One region of the Streptomyces sp. VNUA24 genome, then DNA from elsewhere that is predicted to be linked to it. Evidence: riboswitches for the same ligand, from Rfam matches in the RefSeq annotation. Region 1 holds a riboswitch; the other holds the start of a gene.

The links. Region 1 has a riboswitch for glycine ahead of gcvT (glycine cleavage system aminomethyltransferase GcvT). Riboswitches for the same ligand answer to the same signal wherever they lie in the genome.
Region 2: another riboswitch for glycine. It lies ahead of gcvP (aminomethyl-transferring glycine dehydrogenase); the one in region 1 lies ahead of gcvT (glycine cleavage system aminomethyltransferase GcvT).

Annotation. Positions count from the first base shown of each region.
Region 1 covers NZ_CP119143.1:3,850,251-3,859,562, forward strand. The annotation lists gene PYR72_RS16040 (ABC transporter ATP-binding protein) at 1-715, opposite strand, end outside; gene PYR72_RS16045 (ABC transporter permease) at 712-1,719, opposite strand; gene PYR72_RS16050 (ABC transporter substrate-binding protein) at 1,789-3,546, opposite strand; gene PYR72_RS16055 (ABC transporter permease) at 3,621-4,619, opposite strand; gene PYR72_RS16060 (enhanced serine sensitivity protein SseB C-terminal domain-containing protein) at 4,946-5,695, opposite strand; gene PYR72_RS16065 (enhanced serine sensitivity protein SseB) at 5,911-6,687, opposite strand; gene PYR72_RS16070 (AAA family ATPase) at 6,776-7,447, opposite strand; glycine riboswitch at 7,662-7,758, shown strand; gene gcvT (glycine cleavage system aminomethyltransferase GcvT) at 7,934-9,061, shown strand; gene gcvH (glycine cleavage system protein GcvH) at 9,247-9,312, shown strand, end outside.
Region 2 covers NZ_CP119143.1:9,227,339-9,236,650, reverse strand. The annotation lists gene PYR72_RS39740 (type II CAAX endopeptidase family protein) at 1-357, opposite strand, end outside; gene PYR72_RS39735 (hypothetical protein) at 481-1,995, opposite strand; gene PYR72_RS39730 (hypothetical protein) at 2,566-3,150, shown strand; gene PYR72_RS39725 (DUF5999 family protein) at 3,540-3,740, shown strand; gene gcvP (aminomethyl-transferring glycine dehydrogenase) at 3,856-6,741, opposite strand; glycine riboswitch at 6,914-7,010, opposite strand; gene PYR72_RS39715 (PRC-barrel domain-containing protein) at 7,134-7,502, shown strand; gene PYR72_RS39710 (DNA polymerase IV) at 7,581-8,933, opposite strand; gene PYR72_RS39705 (MerR family transcriptional regulator) at 9,057-9,312, opposite strand, start outside.

The DNA of each region.
Region 1 (9,312 bases):
GGTCGTGCGTGATGATGATGACCGCGGAGCCGAACTCCTTCTGCAGGTCGCGGATGAGGTCCAGGATCTGCGCCTGGACGGTGACGTCCAGGGCGGTCGTGGGCTCGTCGGCGATCAGCAGTTCGGGGTTGTTGACCAGGGCCATGGCGATCATGGCGCGCTGGCGCATACCGCCGGAGAACTCGTGCGGGTAGCCGTCGACGCGCTTGTGGGGCTCCGGGATGCCGACGCGGTCGAGCAGTTCGATCGCGCGCTTGCGGGCGACCTTCTTGCTGACGTCGTGGTGGACCCGGTACGCCTCGACGATCTGGCTGCCGACCTTGTAGTACGGGTGCATCGCGGACAGCGGGTCCTGGAAGATCATCGCCATGTCGCGGCCGCGCAGCCGGCGCACCTCGTCGGGGCTCGCCCCGACGAGTTCCTTGCCGTCGAGCCAGATCTCGCCGGACATCCGCACGTTCTTGCCGCGCGCGCCGAGCCGGTGCAGGCCCATGATCGCCAGTGAGGTCACCGACTTGCCGGAGCCGGACTCGCCCACGATGCCGAGGGTCTTGCCCTTCTCCAGCTGGAAGGAGAGGCCGTCGACGGACTTGACCACGCCGTCGTCGGTGGGGAAGTGCACCTTGAGGTCGCGTACTTCGAGGAACGCCTCGGGGGCGTCCCCGGCGCGTGCGGGCTCGCCGACGGCGGCCCCGGTCTTGGACAGTTCGGTCACGAGAGCCTCACCCGCGGGTCGATCGTGGCGTACAGCAGGTCCACCACAAGGTTCATGAAGACGACGAAGAACGCCGCGAGCAGGGTCACCCCGAGGATCGGGGGCAGGTCGTTGGCGCTGATCGACTGGACCGCGTACTCGCCGATGCCGTGCAGGGAGAACACGGTCTCGGTGATGAGGGCGCCACCGAGGAGCAGGCCGACGTCCATGCCGAAGACCGTCACCAGCGGGGTCAGCGCGGCACGCAGACCGTGCTTCACGACCACGTTGCGCTCGCGCAGGCCCTTGGCCCGGGCGGTGCGGATGTAGTCCTCGTTCATCGTCTCCAGCATGCCCGAGCGGGTGAGCCGGGCGTAGATGGCCGAATAGAGGAGGGCGAGCGAGCACCACGGCAGGAAGAGGGTGTTGGCCCACTGCGAGGGGTTCTCGGTGAAGGGGACGTACGTCCGGCCGAAGATCTCCAGCTGGTAGCTGAACAGCAGCAGGGCGAGCTGGCCGGTGAAGAACATGGGCAGGGAGACGCCCGCGAGCGCGACGCCCATGGCGGCGCGGTCGAAGAACGAGCCCGGCTTCAGGGCCGAGATGACACCGGCGATGATGCCGCCCAGCAGCCACAGCACGGCGGCGCCGGAGGCGAGGGAGATGGTCACCGGCAGCCGGCCGGTGAGCTGCGGCCAGACCTCCAGGTGGTCCTTGAAGGAGTAGCCGAAGCAGGGGGCGTCACAGCGGACGGTGGAGGGCCCCAGGTCGTACGTGGCACCGGAGACAATGCCCTTGACGAAGTTCCAGTACTGCTCGTAGACCGGCTGGTCCAGGCCGAGGTTCCGCTTGACCGCCTCGATGTCCGAGGGCGAGGGATTCTTGCCGATGTACTGCTGTGCCAGTTGGTCGGCAGTCTGTCCGGCGAGCTTCGGCAGGATGAAGAAGATGCCGAAGGTGACCGCGGTGACGACGAGCAGCAGGATCACCGCCGCGATCGTCCGGCGGATGATGTACGAGATCACGAGGACCGGCGCCGGCGCCCGCGGGTGTGCTCACCCGCGGGCGCCAATGCCTTCACCTGCCTTCCGGGGCTACTTCTTTTCCTTGACACCGATGTTGAGGTAGTCGTACTGACCGCTGAAGGCCGAGGACGACACCAGGTTGGTGGCGTACGGCGAGCGGTACAGCAGGACCTTGAAGTAGGTCAGCGGCACGATGGCGGCCTGCTCCATGACCAGCTTGTCGACCTCGGTGTACGCGGCGGTGCGGGCGGCCTCGTCGGTGTTGCCGATCGCGTCGTCCAGCAGCTTGTTGACCTTGGGGTCGTCCAGCTCGGACAGGTTGGTGTTACCGGCCTGGCCGATGGCCTTGCCGTGCACGATCTGCTGCAGGAAGCCGTAGCCGGTGGGCCAGTCGGCGCCCCACTGCATCATGATGAGGCCGATGTTGTTCTTCTTGTTGAACTTCGGCACACCCGCGTAGTCCGAGAAGTACTTGCCCGACGGGTACTGCTTGATGTCGGCCTCGATGCCGACCTTCTTCAGCGCCTCGACGATCGCGGTGGCCGCGTCGACCTCGCCCTGACGGTCGGTACGGGCCGAGATGGAGGTCTTGAAGCCGCCCTCCTTGCCGCAGGCCTTCAGGTGCTCCTTGGCCTTGGCGACGTCACCCTTGTTGTCCGGGGTGGCGTACGTGTCGGCCTTCTCGTAGCCCGAGACGTCGGTGGGCAGGACGGTGGTGGCGATGTCACCGCGGATCGGGCCGCCCATGGCGGTCTGCACGGCGGTCTTGTCGATCGCGTACTCGACGGCCTTGCGGCACTCGACGTTGTCGAACGGCGCCACCTTGGTGTTGATCGCCGTGTAGACGAGACGGCCGCCGAGCGCGTTGTCCGTGTTGGCCAGCTGGTCCTTGTCCTTGAGGATCTGGGCCTGGGTCTGGGCGTCGACACCGGTGCCCTGGATGTCGATCATGGTGTCGCCGGACATGACGTCCTTGTCGATGGTGGCCTTGTTGACCTTCAGGTTCACCACGATCTTTTCCGGGTACTGCTTGCGCAGCGGGTCCGTCTTGGCGTCCCACTCGGGGTTGCGGACCAGGACGATCTGCTTGCCCTCGTCGTACTTCTCGAACTTGTACGAGCCGGTGGAGACGACCTTCTTGGTGTAGTCGACGCCGGTGTCCTTGGCCCTCGGCACCGGAGCCGTCTGCGGCATGCTCGCCAGGTAGTCGAAGTCGGCGAAGGGCTTGTTGAGCTTGAAGACGATGGTGTTGTCGTCCGGCGTCTCCAGGGACGAGATGCCCGCCGCCTTCTTGTCCTTGTACGGGCCCTTGTACTTGTCCCCGCCGGCCAGCAGCTGCTGGAAGTAGTTGGGGCCCGAGGAGAGCACGTCACGCGCGAAGTTCGAGCGCTCCACCGCGTACTTGACGTCCTTGGAGGTGACCGGGGTGCCGTCCTCGAACTTGACGCCCTGGCGGATCTTGTACGTCCAGGTCTTGCCGCCGTCGCTCGGCGTGCCCGCGCTCTCGGCCAGGTCCGGGACCAGCTCGTTGCCCGCCTCGCCCGCGCCGGGCTTGAACGTCATCAGCGGACGCGCGTAGAGGCGGCTGAAGTTGAAGCCGTACGCGTAGTACATGTTGCCCGGGTCGAGGGACTCGGGGGCGTCGGAGCTGGCGTAGGTGAGCGTGCCGCCCTTCGCCGTGGACTCGTTCACGACACCCTTGGTCGCGGCGTTGGCGCCGGCTCCCTTGGGGGCGTCATCCGTGCCGTCGTCCGCCTTGCTGCACGCGGACAGAAGCAGTCCGGCGGCGCTCGCAACCGCGACCGCGGCCATTGCTGACCTTCGCATGATGGTCGGTTTCTCCTTCGTAGTTGGACAGTTGTGTGGGACTTCGGGCCACAACCGGGCCGCGGGCGCAGACGTCAGCGGCTGCGGGGGTCGAGGGCGTCCCGGAGGCCGTCACCGAGGAGGTTGAAGGCCAGCACCGTGATGAAGATCGCGAGGCCGGGAACGATCATGTACTGCGGGTCGACCTGGAAGTAGTCGACCGCGTCGTTGAGCATTCCGCCCCAGGAGGCCTGCGGCGGCTGGATCCCGACACCGAGGAAGCTGAGCGACGCCTCGAAGATGATGTTGGTCGGGATGAGCAGCGTCGAGTAGACGATGATCGGCGCGACGAGGTTGGGCAGCAGCTCCTTGAACAGGACGTACGGGCCGCCGGCGCCCATCCCGCGCGAGGCGTCGATGAACTCGCGCTCCCGCAGCGCCAGGGTCTGACCGCGCACGATGCGTCCCATGTACGGCCAGTTGAAGAAACCGATCACGAAGATCAGCACCGAGATGTGCAGCGGCAGGCCCTTGAGGCCGAAGGCGCCGCCCTGGAGCGTCGCGGAGATGGCGATCGCGAAGAGCAGCAGCGGGAACGCCAGGAAGGTGTCCATCAGCCGGCTGACGATCGTGTCGACCCGGCCGCCGTAGTAGCCGGCGACCAGGCCCAGCACCACGCCGATGGCGTTGGACAGGATCGTCGCGCCGAAGGCCACGACCAGGGAGACCCAGGAGCCCTCCAGGATGCGGGCGAGGATGTCCCGGCCGAACTTGGGATCGACCCCGAGAGGGTGGTCCCAGCTCATCCCGCCGAAGTCGCCCTTGGGCAGGGAGGTGTTGGCGTCGATGAGATCCTGGTTGAAGGTGTTGGGGTCGAGCCCCAGCATCGACTGCAGCGGCCGGGAGAGGGCCGCGATCAGGATCAGCAGGACGACGATGAGACCGCCGGCGACGGCCACCTTGTCGCGCTTGAAGCGGGTCCAGGCGATCTGGCCGAGCGAACGGCCCTCGATCTTCTTGGCCTCGACACCTTCCAGCACGGCTTCGGGCTGCGCCTCGGCCTGCGATCCGGTCGTCTCAATGGGTGCGGTCATCGTCCCTCGTGCTTGCCCGTGCCGGTGGTTGCCGACTGTGCCTGGCGGCCGCCCGGGTCTGCGGTGCGGTCCGTCACCACTGCTGTCTCGCCTGCTCTGTGACTACTGCTGAGTACGAGGGAGGGGCGGGCGGAGAACTTCACCGTATGAACAGCGCGTTCGCCGCATCCCCCCATCGCTCTGGGGGAGTCTTCAACGGCCGCGCGATCAGGCACCAGACCCGACGGCGAAAGTATGCGCAACCGTGATGTGGCCAGCGCGGTTCCGCTATCCGGACGTGACGCTCTGTTGAGCGGTGGGGGCGGGGAGGACGCCGGCGGGGCGGCTCAGTACCGGCTCGGGTACCCGTACCCGCCCGCCGCCGGGGCCTGCGCCGGGGCCGCGTGGGCCTCGCGGTCGTAGAACGGCCGGGCGCCGGCCCGCAGCCACATGGCGACCGGGTCGTACTCGTCGGACATCGCGACCGTGGAGACGGGCAGCCCGTCCGGGACGGCGCCGATGGACTGCTGCATCATCGCGCGCACCGAGTCCACGGCCGGCGGCGAGGTGTCGTACACGTCGAGGCCGATGGCCAGGTACGGCGCGCCGAGCGCCGGCTGCACCCAGGCGCGGCGCAGCGAGCGCACGGCGGGGGTGCGGTGCGCGTTCTGGGTCAGCAGGCCGTAGAACTGGGGGATCTCGATGGCCGGCTCGGACAGCCGGAGCGGGCCGGCGGGCTGCCGCTCCAGGCCGGTGGCGATCCGGCGCAGATCGAGCCAGGGGATGCCGACGCCGCCGCCCGGCGCGTGCGGGTTCAGCCAGAGGCCGTAGTGGTCGGGGTAGAGCGTGCGGGCCACGTCGAGGCCGTCGACGACCTCGTAACTGCGGTTCCAGCCACTGGCGGAGAGCTCCTGGGCGGAGGTCACGCACGGGGCGTAGTTGAACCCGTCGACCTCCATGTTCCCGTACTGGGCGTCCGGGGAGCCGCCCTGGCCGTGCCAGAGCAGCATCCAGATCTGGCCGGAGGACGGGGTGGCGAGGGCACGCAGCAGCGCCTCGTAGGCGTCGTAACGCCCGGGCGTCACCTGCCGCAGCATGTGCTCGACCTGCCCGGTGGCGATGCTGCCGCTCACGTTGGCCGTCCTTCGTGTTGGACCCTGGTTATAGGAGACAGCTTAGGTGGTGCGCCGGTTGAGCCGGTCAGGGCTCGGGCGTTGCCGTACCTCGCGGGGCGCGGGCGCGTCGTGGCTGGTCGGGCCCCGCGGCGGAGCCGCGGATCGGAACAGCCCCACGCCCTTCCGGGGCGCGTCGGTCAGTACCCCTGTTGGTAGAAGGGCCGTACCTTCTCGCGGAGCCAGTCGCCCACCGGGTCCTGGGCGACGTCCAGGAAGACCATGTTGACCGGCCAGGGGACGGGGGCCTTGGCGAGGACCCGGCCGAGGGCGGCGAGCGGGAGACCCCGGTCGGCCTCCCAGGAGGTCAGTTCGACGCCGATGAACATGACGGGGTCGGCGGTCTCGATGGTGGCGAGGCAGCGGCGGGCGGAGAGGACCACCCCGGTCGTGGCGAACTCCGCCGAGGCGGCCGCGAGGAAGTCCACGGGGTCGTCCTGCCAGTCCGGCTCGAACAGCCGGACGCGGGCCCCGTTCGCCGAGCCGTCCAGCGGGGTCCGTCCGGCCCGGCACAGCTCGGCCACCGCGGGCGGCGGCAACGGCATGCCCACGACACCGTCCGGGTTGAGGGCGAGGCCGATCTGCGGAGGCAGGCCGCGCGCGAACTCGACCGCCGGGGCGATCGTGAACGACATGTGGTTCCCGACGACCTGGCGGAACTGCTCCTCGGACGTGAAGACCGGCACGTACGCCTGGCCGTCGAACTCCATCGTGGGCAGGTCGAGCTGACCGCTGCTCGGGCCGCCGCCCTCCGGGAGCGGCACCCAGACGAAACTGCGGGCCAGCACCTCCACGATCCGCGCCCCGGCCTGGGGCACGCCGAGCGACGCGGACAGCACCTCCTCCAGCTCGTTGCCGGGCCACCCGCCGTGCCCGTGGGGATGCGCCTGTGCCGGAAAGTCCGCCGGGAAGTCCATCTGCTGCCTACCGCTTTGCTCCGTGATGCTGTTGTCCCTGCACCTTAATTGCTTCCGGGCCGCGGGCGCGCCCTTCGGGAACCCCCCGCTACCCGGTGAAGTCGATCCGCTTCAGCACGTCCGCCGCCGCCCGGTCGATCAGCACCGCCGCCCCGCACCCCTGCGGCAGCCGTCCCTTCTCCACCGCCCGCAGCAGTCTGGTCATGGCGCCGCGGTGCCGGGCGAACGCGTACCGCGAGACCCCCCGGCCCCGCTCCCGCTGCCCGTCCCGCGCCTCGTCCGCGGTCACGTCGAGCAGCAGCAGATGCAGGGTGCCGCCCCGCCGTACGGCCTCCCGCGCGAGCCAGCTGCGCACCCACGCCTGGGCCCCGCAGTCGTGCACGACGACGCCCTCCCCCGAGCGGAGGGCGCGCCGCAGTCCCGCGTAGTGCGCGAGGCGCACGAAGGGCCGGTAGGCCGCGTACGGCAGGTGGCGGGCCAGGCGCGCGTCGAAGCGGTCGCGGGTGTCCTGGGAGTCGATCCGCACGCCCGGCACGCTCCGCCGCATCAGCGTCGACTTGCCGCTGCCCGGGAGCCCGGTCACCACCACCAGGTCGTGCGGTCCGAAGGACAGTCCGTGCGGGCTGCGCCCGGCACGCTCCCTGAGGTCGCGGACGACCGCCCTCGGGAACGGGCCGCACGCCTCACCGGCCGGTGCGACGGGCTGCTCGGGCATGGCGGCGATGCCCGAGGTCGTCGCGTACGCCGTGGTCCTGTTCACCGTGATCGTCCTCCCCAGGGGTATGGAGTCCCATCCCCACAGACTGTAAAGAGAAGGTAATGCCCGATCCCTCCTGGTTCAGTCCTCGTCCTGCCACAAGAGTGCTACGAACCGGTGTGTCCGCTCCCGCTCGCCGCCCTCACCAGTGAAGGTCCCCCTGCCGCGCCGCGTCGATGCGTGCAATGATGTGCGCGCCAACTGCATACCGGCCGCTTGAATCCGCGCGGGAGAGCTCCCAGCAGTCTCGCTGGGGCGCCGAAGGAGCAAGTCCCTCCCTTGAATCTCTCAGGCCCAGATACCGCGCGGGCGAGGCACATCTGAAAAGCGGGCCGCGCCTCCCTCCGAGGAGGACGGCTCCACCCAAGGTGCAAACCACGATCACCGGTACGTCACGATCACCGGTACGTACGGTCGCGGTGAACCTCTCAGGTTCCGATGACAGATGGGGAGGATCGTCCTCGCCTGTCATGCCCCGGGAGCAATCCGATGAGCAGTAGCCCCACCGCTGGATCGCGCCGTACCGCGCTCGATGCCCTGCATCGCTCGCTCGGTGCGACGATGACCGACTTCGCAGGCTGGGACATGCCCCTGCGTTACGGCTCCGAGCGTGACGAGCACCTCGCCGTCCGCACGAGGGCCGGCCTCTTCGACCTCTCCCACATGGGCGAGATCACCGTCCTCGGGCCGGGGGCCGCCGCGCTGCTCGACCACGCGCTGGTCGGCGACATCGGCGGGGTGAAGCCCGGCCGCGCCCGCTACACCATGATCTGCCGCGAGGACGGCGGCATCCTCGACGACCTGATCGTCTACCGGCTCGCGGACACGGAGTACCTCGTCGTCGCGAACGCCTCCAACGCCCAGGTGGTGCTGGACGCGCTCGTCGAGCGCGCCGCCGGTTTCGACGCCGAGGTGCGGGACGACCGGGACGCGTACGCGCTGCTCGCCGTCCAGGGCCCCGAGTCGCCCGGCATCCTGGCCGCCCTCACCGACGCCGACCTCGACGGTCTGAAGTACTACGCGGGACTGCCGGGCACGGTCGCAGGTGTCCCGGCGCTGATCGCGCGCACCGGGTACACCGGCGAGGACGGCTTCGAGCTGTTCGTGAAGCCCGAGCACGCCGTCGAGCTGTGGCAGGCGCTGACCAAGGCGGGCGAGGGCGCCGGCCTGGTCCCCTGCGGCCTGTCCTGCCGGGACACGCTCCGCCTGGAGGCGGGCATGCCGCTGTACGGGCACGAGCTGTCCACCGAACTGACGCCGTTCGACGCCGGGCTCGGCCGGGTCGTGAAGTTCGGCAAGGAGGGCGACTTCGTGGGCCGCGCGGCCCTGCGCGAGGCCGCCGAGCACGCCCACCACGAGCCGCCGGTCCTCGTCGGCCTGATCGCCGAGGGCCGCCGGGTCCCCCGCGCCGGATACCCCGTCGTCGCCGAGGGGGGCAAGGTGATCGGCGAGGTCACCTCCGGCGCCCCCTCCCCCACGCTGGGCAAGCCGATCGCGATGGCGTACGTCGACGCCGTGTACGCCGCCCCGGGCACCACCGGGGTCGCCGTGGACATCCGCGGCAGCCACGAGCCGTACGAGGTCGTGGCCCTGCCGTTCTACTCGCGGCGGAAGTGACACCTTCGTAGCCGCGCGGCCGTGGTCGTGCGGCCGGGGCGGTTCGCGTGGTCGGATACGGAGTCGTTCGGAAGCGGCGTCGTGCGGACCCCGAGCGTGACCCTGGGCACATCCGCGCTGTTCAACAGCGGTTTCAGCAGTCCCCCCTTCACCATCACTCCCCCGCGTACAGGAGAATTCAGGCCATGAGCAACCCCCAGCAGCTGCGTTACAGCAAGGAGCACGAGTGGCTGTCGGTCGCCGAGGACGGC
Region 2 (9,312 bases), 5.4 Mb from region 1:
CGTACTGCCGATCACGGCGGCGACCGCCGCGCCCCGGCCGAGGTCGAACCACGGCTTCGTCCGGTCGAACCCGAGGGTGCGCAGCCCGGCGCCCTCACGCAGCAGGAAGTGCGCGACCAGGGCGACCGGGACCAGGGCGGCGGTGATCCCGAACAGCTGCCACGCGAGGTCGAGCCAGGGCCTGCCCGGCGCGGCCGAGGCGTTCATGGTGGCCGCCTGGTCCTTCAGCCCGCCCGGCTTGGTGACCGATCCGATGAAGCTGATCAGCGCGGACACCCCGCTCGCGCCGAGCGAGACCCCGAGCACGAGCAGTGTCTCGTCCCGCAGGATCCGCCGGCCCGGCCGCTCCCACGGCACCGCGCCCTCCGCCGCCTCCGCCTGCCCCTGCACCCACGCCTCCAGTTGTCCGGCCCCGCCGAGGGTCCATCATGACCCGCGGCGGTCCGGGACTTTCCGGCGGCTGCCCCTGCGAGCGGCTCCTCAGCCCAGCGGCACCGGCTCCGGCAGCCCGACCGGCCAGCTGTGGACGGGCTCCCCGGAGTGCATCAGCTCGCCGTAGCGCTTGGTGGTGGCGGCCAGCGCCGCGTCCCGTCCCAAGCCCTTGGCCAGCGCCCGATGGAACGTTTCCACCTGCCAGGACGCCCCGTTGGCCCGTCGCCGGCAGCGCTCCTCGATCACGCCGAGATAGAAGTCCCGGTCGGCCGGCTCGACCCCCCAGGCGTCCAGTCCGACCTCGGCGAGCGGCAGCAGCTCGTCGCGCACGAGGTTCACGGCGTCCACCGGCCCCACTCCGCCGTACCGCCCCCGGGGCCACTGCAGCCGTGCGTCGATCCCGTGGCGGCACGCCTCGTCGAAGTTGGCCGCGGCGGCCTCGAACGGCAGCCGGGTCCACACGGGCCGCGACTCCTCCGCCAGCGCGCGGACGACCCCGTAGTAGAAGGCCGCGTTCGCGATCACGTCCGTGATGGTGGGCCCCGCGGGCAGCACCCGGTTCTCGACCCGCAGGTGCGGGACCCCGTCGGCGATGCCGTAGACGGGACGGTTCCAGCGGTAGATGGTGCCGTTGTGCAGGGTGAGTTCGGCGAGCGAGGGGGTGCCGCCCGCGTCGAGGACGGCGATCGGGTCCTCGTCGTCGCAGATGGGCAGCAGGGCCGGGAAGAAGCGCAGGTTCTCCTCGAAGAGTTCGTACGCCGAGGAGATCCACCGTTCCCCGAACCAGGTGCGCGGCCGCACCCCCTGGGCCTGGAGCTCGGGCGGCCGTGTGTCGGTGGACTGCTGGAACAGGGGTGGCCGCGACTCCCGCCACAGCTCGTGCCCGAACAGGAACGGCGAGTTGGCCCCGATGGCGACCTGTGCGGCGGCGACCGCCTGGGCGGCGTTCCACACATCCGCGAACCGGCCCGGCGTCACCTGCAGATGCAGTTGCACGGAGGTGCAGGCGGCTTCCGGCGCGATGGACTTCGAGGTGCAGACGAGCCGCTCCACCCCGTCGATGTCCAGGGTGAAGTCCTCGCCGCGGGCGGCGACGATCTGGTCGTTCAGCAGGGTGTAGCGGTCGCCGGCGGAGAGGTTCGAGGAGACCAGGTCGTCGCGGCCCAGCGTGGGGAGAATGCCGATCATCACGATCCCCGCGCCCACCTCGACCGCCTTGCGGTCGGCATAGGCGAGGGAGGTGCGCAGCTCCTCGGAAAGCTGGTCGAATACCCGGCCGCCCAGCCGGTGTGGAGCTATGTTGACTTCCAGATTGAACATGGCGAGTTCTGTTTGGAAGTCTCGGCTCGCAATGCGTTCGAGTACTTGCGCATTCATCATTCTCGGCAGACCGTCGCCGTCGACGAGGTTCAGCTCGATCTCCACCCCCATGAGGTTCCTGGGGCGGTCGAACCGCTTCTCCTCCAACAGCCGCGCCAGCCCCGTCAGACACTGCCGGAGCTTGTCGCGGTACTGCTGGCGATCGGAGAGGCCAAACGGCCCCGCCACGACCTTCTCCCCCATCGAAGTGTCCTTCCTCGGATGGGCGGGCCGACGTCTCGGCCGCGGGGTGTACCGGGTCCACGGTTCATGATGCCCAGGCAGAGCCAGCGATAACGTCCCACGCTCGACCAGCACACGCTAGGCTGAGCGCGGTCTTCTCCGACCTTATTTCCCCGGCATGCTTCTGGCACATTCACCGGGCAAGAAAGAGTACGCGCTTTCTGGGCGAGGGGCTTTCGTGAAAAGCGCCGACGAGAACCGGCCGTCCCGTACGCGACGGTAATCCGAGGTCACCGGCGCACCCCCACCGAAAATAAGGGTGGCCCGCTTGTTCCGGCGACCTGATACAGCCTTGTTCTTCATATCCGGAACGGCTAGACGAAACACTGCGTGAACACGTGTCGTATAAACTCTGCAAACGAGGCTGAGAGGCGGCACCCGCGGTCCTCGGTCCTGCCGTCGGACCACCGCGGCGGACCCCACCCACGCACCGGACCCCGGGCACCCGTCTCTTCGATCCCAGAGAGCTGACAGCGCCGTCCGCCCCCGCCCTCGCGTCACCGTGCCTGCCGAATGGAGAGGCCACTCACCATGCCGCTGCATGTCCCCCCGGCTCCCGCGCCCGCCCTGCGCACCGTCCTCACGGCCCTCGGTTCTCCCACCGCCGTCCACGAGGCGCGCACTCCCGCCCTCAAGAACGCGCAGGGTCCCGTCACACCCGAACTCCCGCTGCCCGTCCACGTGCTCGACCGGATCACCCCGGAGGGGACGGGCACCGCCCGGCTCACCGGATGGCGGTTCCTGATCCGCTGCGGCGACCGCGCCGTGGCCGCCGCCGAGACCCGGCTCACCCCGGACGGCTGGGCGTTCTCGCACTTCTTCGAAGGCCCGTACATCGCCTCGACCGAACTCGCCCTGCGCCAGGCCGATCTCATGCAGCAGCCCTACCAGCCGCGCCTGCTGTCGGTGCCCGAGCTGTACATGCTCACGCTCTGGCTGCACGCCGACCCCACCGCCGACGCCGCCGGCGGGCACCCGGCCCCGGCCGACGTCCTGGTCCCGCTGGCGCCCGCGCCACCCGGCATCGCCGCCCACCGGCCGCACCCGGCCGCCGATCTCCTCCCGGTGCTGACCACCCGGCTGACACCCGCACCCCTGCTGGGTTCGCCCGCCTGAAAAACCGGACCGCACCACTCCCGCCCCGTCACCGATATACGGTGACGGGGCGCTCATTCACCGCTACGCGGAATTACCGCTCTTACGGGCGCCAAAACGCTCGTACGAGCCATTCCCACGCCTTCCCCCGCACCGGACTAGCCCCATCCGACCATGGCGCACCACCCGAAAGGACAGTGCGGCACGGATGAACCATCCGGGCGGGCGCTGCGTCATCAACCTGTGAAGAAGTCGTGCTGCGAAATGCCTGCGGATTCACGCTCGTGGGGCAACACTGGGACCGGACCGATTTATCACAACGGGGGGCGGCCATGAACGGGGCTTCACGCCGCGGGACAGACAAAACAGCCATCTCAGACCAGACGACCGACCGAAAGATCCCAACAACCATGTGCCAGCACCAGCCACTGTGCCCGACTGCCGAATCCGCCGACCGGGAAGGCGCCCGTCTCGTGGCGCACCACCCGGAGCAGGGATGGAGCCTGCTCTGCAACGGCGTTCTGCTCTTCGAGGACACCGGTGAGCTCCTGCCGGACGGCCAGATCATCGCGCCGCACCGCCCGATGGGCACCGTGGTGACCGCCGCCTGAGCCGCACTCACGTGCGCGCAGGGCGAGCGTCCCGCCCAGGACGCCCGCCCGGACAGAAGAGGGGCCGGCCGGAGAAGCACTCTCCGAACCGGCCCCGACGCGTGTCCGACCGCGACTACGCTTCGTAAGCGTCCAGCGGCGGGCAGGAACAGACCAGGTTCCGGTCGCCGAACGCCTGGTCGATCCGGCGCACCGGCGGCCAGTACTTGTCCGCGCGCGAGACCCCGGCCGGGAAGACCGCCTCCTCACGCGTGTAGGCGTGGTTCCACTCCCCGCCCAGCGCACCCGCGGTGTGCGGGGCGTTGCGCAGCGGGTTGTCGTCCGCGGGCCACTCGCCCGAGCCGACCTTCTCGATCTCCGCGCGGATCGCGATCATGGCCTCGCAGAACCGGTCCAGCTCCCCGAGGCCCTCGGACTCGGTCGGCTCGATCATCAGCGTCCCGGCGACCGGGAACGACATCGTCGGCGCGTGGAAGCCGTAGTCGATCAGCCGCTTGGCGATGTCGTCGACGCTCACGCCGGTCGACTTGGCCAGCGGCCGCAGGTCGATGATGCACTCGTGCGCCACGAGCCCGCCCGGACCGGTGTAGAGCACCGGGTAGTGCGGCTCCAGCCGCTTGGCGATGTAGTTGGCGCTGAGCACCGCCACCTGCGTGGCCCGCTTCAGCCCCTCACCGCCCATGAGCCGGACGTACGCCCAGGAGATCGGCAGGATGCCCGCCGAGCCCCAGGGCGCCGCCGAGATCGGTCCGACGCCCGTCTCCGGCCCTGCCGCGGGCTGCAGCGGGTGGTTCGGCAGGTACGGCGCCAGGTGCGCGCGCACCGCGACCGGTCCGACCCCGGGCCCACCGCCGCCGTGCGGGATGCAGAACGTCTTGTGCAGGTTGAGGTGCGAGACGTCGCCGCCGAAGTGGCCCGGCTTGGCCAGACCCACCAGCGCGTTGAGGTTGGCGCCGTCGACGTACACCTGGCCGCCCGCGTCGTGCACCTGCGCGCAGATGTCGGCCACGTGCTCCTCGAACACGCCGTGGGTCGACGGGTACGTGATCATGAGCACGGACAGCTCGTCACGGTACTGCTCGATCTTCGCCCGCAGGTCCTCGACGTCGATCTCGCCGTCGTCGGCGGTCTTCACGACGACGACCTTCATCCCGGCCATGACGGCGCTCGCCGCGTTGGTGCCGTGCGCGGAGGACGGGATCAGGCACACCGTCCGCTGCTCGTCACCGTTCGCACGGTGGTACGCGCGCACGGCCAGCAGCCCCGCCAGCTCACCCTGCGAGCCCGCGTTGGGCTGCAGCGACACCTTGTCGTACCCGGTGGCCTCCGCCAGCCGCTCCTCCAGCTCACGGATGAGCGTGAGGTACCCCTGCGCCTGCCCGGCGGGCGCGAACGGGTGCAGCTGCCCGAACTCGGGCCACGTCACCGGCTCCATCTCGGTGGTCGCGTTGAGCTTCATCGTGCAGGAGCCGAGCGGGATCATGCCCCGGTCCAGCGCGTAGTCCCGGTCCGCGAGCCGGCGCAGGTAGCGCAGCATCGCGGTCTCGGAGCGGTGGTCGTGGAACACCGGGTGCGCCAGGTAGTCGTCCGACCGCAGCAACCCCTCGGGCAGCGTGTCCGCGGCGGAGGCGTCCAGCGCCTCCACGTCGCCCTCCACGCCGAACGCGGCCCACACGGCGCCCAGCTGCGCCCGCGTGGTGGTCTCGTCGCAGGAGACCGACACCAGGTCGGCGTCCACGAGATGCAGGTTCACGCCATGTTCCCGCGCGGCGGCCACGACCTCGCCGGCCCGCCCCGGCACCCGCACGGTGAGCGTGTCGAAGTACGACCCGTGCACGACCTCGATGCCACCGGCCGCGAGCCCCGCGGCCAGCACGGTGGCGTACCGGTGGGTACGGCGGGCGATCGTCCGCAGCCCCTCCGGCCCGTGGTAGACGGCGTACATGCCGGCCATCACCGCGAGCAGCACCTGCGCCGTGCAGATGTTGCTGGTCGCCTTCTCCCGGCGGATGTGCTGCTCCCGCGTCTGCAGGGCGAGCCGGTACGCCTTGTGCCCGTCCGCGTCCACGGACACCCCGACGAGCCGTCCGGGCAGGCTGCGCGCGAACTTCTCCTGGACGGCCATGTAGCCCGCGTGCGGCCCGCCGAAGCCCATCGGCACACCGAAGCGCTGCGTCGTGCCCACCGCGATGTCGGCGCCCAGTTCACCGGGCGAGGTCAGCAGGGTCAGGGCCAGCAGGTCGGCGGCGACGGTGACGAGCGCGCCGAGTCCGTGCGCCTGCTCGACGACCGGCTTCAGATCCCGTACGACACCGGAGGCGCCCGGGTACTGCAGCAGCACGCCGTTGATGTCCCGCGCGGCGATGTCGGCGGGGATGCCCTCGCTCAGGTCGGCGACGACGACCTCGACGCCGGCCGGCTCGGCGCGGGTCTCGATCACGGCGATGGTCTGCGGCAGCGTGTCCGCGTCGACGAGGAACAGGCCCTTCTTGTTCCTGCCCATGCGCCGCGACAACGCCATGGCCTCGGCGGCGGCGGTGCCCTCGTCCAGCAGCGAGGCGCCGGAGGTGGGCAGCCCGGTCAGCTCGGCGACCATGGTCTGGAAGTTCAGCAGGGCTTCCAGCCGCCCCTGGGAGATCTCGGGCTGGTACGGGGTGTAGGCGGTGTACCAGGCCGGGTTCTCCATGACGTTGCGCAGGATGACGGGCGGCGTGAACGTCCCGTAGTACCCGAGTCCGATCATCGAGCCCAGCACCTGGTTGCGGTCCGCGAGCGAGCGCAGCTCGGCGAGCACCTCGGCCTCGGTCCGCGCGCCGGGCAGGTCCAGCGCCTCGGCGTTCTTGATCACATCCGGGACCGCGGCCGCCGTCAGCTCGTCCAGCGAGCCGTAGCCGACGTGCGCGAGCATCTTGGCCCGGGCCCCGGCGTCCGGGCCGATGTGGCGCCGCTCGAAGGGGATGCCCTGTTCGAGCTCGGAAAGCGGAATGCGATGGGCGGTCATTGCGGAGGCCTCCTGGTCTGACACGACCTTCGAGGGGCACCACGGCACGGGCACCCCGACGGCCTCCCCCTCTGTCATCTCAACCTGAGAGCTTCACCGGTCCAGGTGCGGACCGGCTTTCACCGTCGGTGAGAGCGGGAGCCGTGACACCCGCCCTGCTTTCCAGAGTGACCTCGTCCGCGCGGTACGTGGGCCTGAGAGATTCCGGGGAGGATTTGCTCCTTCGGCGCCTCCGGATGGTGTCCGGAGGACTCTCCCGCACGGGGTCGACAGCCGCTGCCAGCGTATCAGCGCGGGCAACGCACAGGTCTTCGAGTGGCCGCTCCCCTCAATGTGCCTTTTCGTAGGGGTGAGAGACGATGTACCACCCCTTGCGACCACTTGGAGGGCCCGTGCAGACCGACATCGATCCGCGCAACCTGATCGGCCGCAAGGCGTTCGACCGCAAGGGCACCAGGATCGGCACGGTGGACGAGGTCTATCTGGACGACGCCACCGGCATCCCCGAGTGGGCCGCGATACGCATGGGCCTCTTCGGCCGCGACGCCTTCGTCCCCCTGGAGCCCAGCGAACTGGTCGACGGCACCCTCCGCGTCCCCTTCGAGCGCGCCCTGATCAAGGACGCCCCCGACTTCGGCGTGGGCCGCCACCTCTCCCCCGAGCAGGAGCTCCAGCTCTACCACCACTACGGCCTGGACATCGCGCCGCCCCCGCCCCTCGACCACGACTTCGGGCACGTCACCGGCCAGGACGACACCTGAGCGTTCCCACGACACACACGCCACAGGACACCACCGGACGGCCGAAGCGCCCCCACACGGTCCGATGCCGCCCGGCTCTCACCCCGGTACCGCGCCCGGCACCAGCGGCAACGGCTCCGCCGGCTCCAGCGCCTCGTCGTCCGTCCTGAACGTCCGCACCCGCCCCGGCCCGGCGTCGAGCGGCGTCTCGAACCGCACGGTCACCCGCCCGAGCCCGCTGCCCTGCACCCATCCGTGTCCGTACTCGGTGTGCCGTACATCGTGCCCGGCCCTCCACAGCCGCTCCCCGCCCGTGTGCTCCTGCACCGCGGGTACCTCCACGGCTCCCTCGGTGTCCGCCTCCACCGGCTCCGGTTCCCCGGCGGCCTGGGCGAACAGGTCCTCCTGCGTGTAGTCGGCCAGGCCGCTCACCCCGACGCCCAGCAGTCGTACCCCGCCGGTCGTGTCCACGGCCTCCAGCAGCCGGGCGGCGGCCTCCCGCACCACGGCGGGATCGTCCGTGGGCCCCCGCAGCGTCTCGGACCGGGTCAGGGTGGAGAAGTCGTACCGCCGCACCTTCAACTGGATCGTCCGCCCCGAGAGCCCGGCCTCCCGCAGCCTGCGCACACACCGCTCCGCGAGCCGCTGCACCTCCATGCGCACCCGAACCCGGTCATGGATGTCCACGTCGTAGGTGTCCTCCACCGACACCGACTTCGTGTCCCGCTCGGCGACCACCGCCCGGTCGTCCCGCGCCAGCGCCATCGCGTACAGCCCGTGCCCGTGGGCCTTCCCGAGCAGCCGTACGACCTCGTCCTCGCCCGCCTCGACGATCTCCTCGACCGTGGTGATCCCGGCGCGCCGCAGATGGTCCCCGGTCGCGGGTCCCACGCCCGGAAGGATCCGCACGGACATCGGCCCCAGCAACGCCCGCTCGGTTCCCGGCTCGATGAGCACCAGCCCGTCCGGCTTGGCCTGCTCGGAGCCGATCTTCGCGAGCATCTTGGAGGCCGCGAGCCCCACGGACCCCGTCAGCGCGGTCAGGGCCCGTATGTCCGCGCGCAACCGCTCCCCCGCCAGCCGGGCCGACCTGGCGTCCCAGGCCGCGTCCCCGGCCTCCAGATCCACGAAGGCCTCGTCCAGGCTCAACGGCTCCACCAGCGGCGACAGAGCCCGCAACAGCCCCATGACCTGATCGCTGATCGCCCGGTAGAAGGGGAAGCGCGGCGTGAGGTACGCGGCGTTCGGCGCGAGCCGGCGCGCCTGCGCCATCGGCATCGCCGAGTGCACCCCGAAGACCCGCGCCTCGTAGGAGGCGGTGGCGACCACTCCGCGCGGCCCCAGCCCGCCGACCACAACGGCTTTCCCCCGCAGACTCGGCTTCGACGCCTGCTCCGCCGAGGCGTAGAAGGCGTCCATGTCGAGATGCAGGATCGTGGGCGCGGTTCTCACATCTCCGATGCTGCCCTACGCCACTGACAATGCCCCGCACACCGGCTCCACCGGCCACGCCTGTACTGAGAACCGTCCCCGCCCCCGGACCGGCCGACCCGGACGCGCATCCTCCGGAGCCCTTCAGACCGCCCGGTTCCGGCGCCGCGCCAGCTCGTCCGCCGGATTGTGGCCCACGAGCGTCTCCCCCGTGTCGACCCGCTCCCCGTGCAACTGGGAGAGAGCGCTTTCGACGTCACGCCAGACGACCCCCACGGCGATCCCGAAAACCCCCTGGCCGCCCTGGAGCAGGGCGTGGACCTCGTCGGGCGACGTGCACTCGTAGACCGTCGCACCGTCGCTCATGAGCGTCATCCGCTCGAGATCGCTGAAGCCCCGC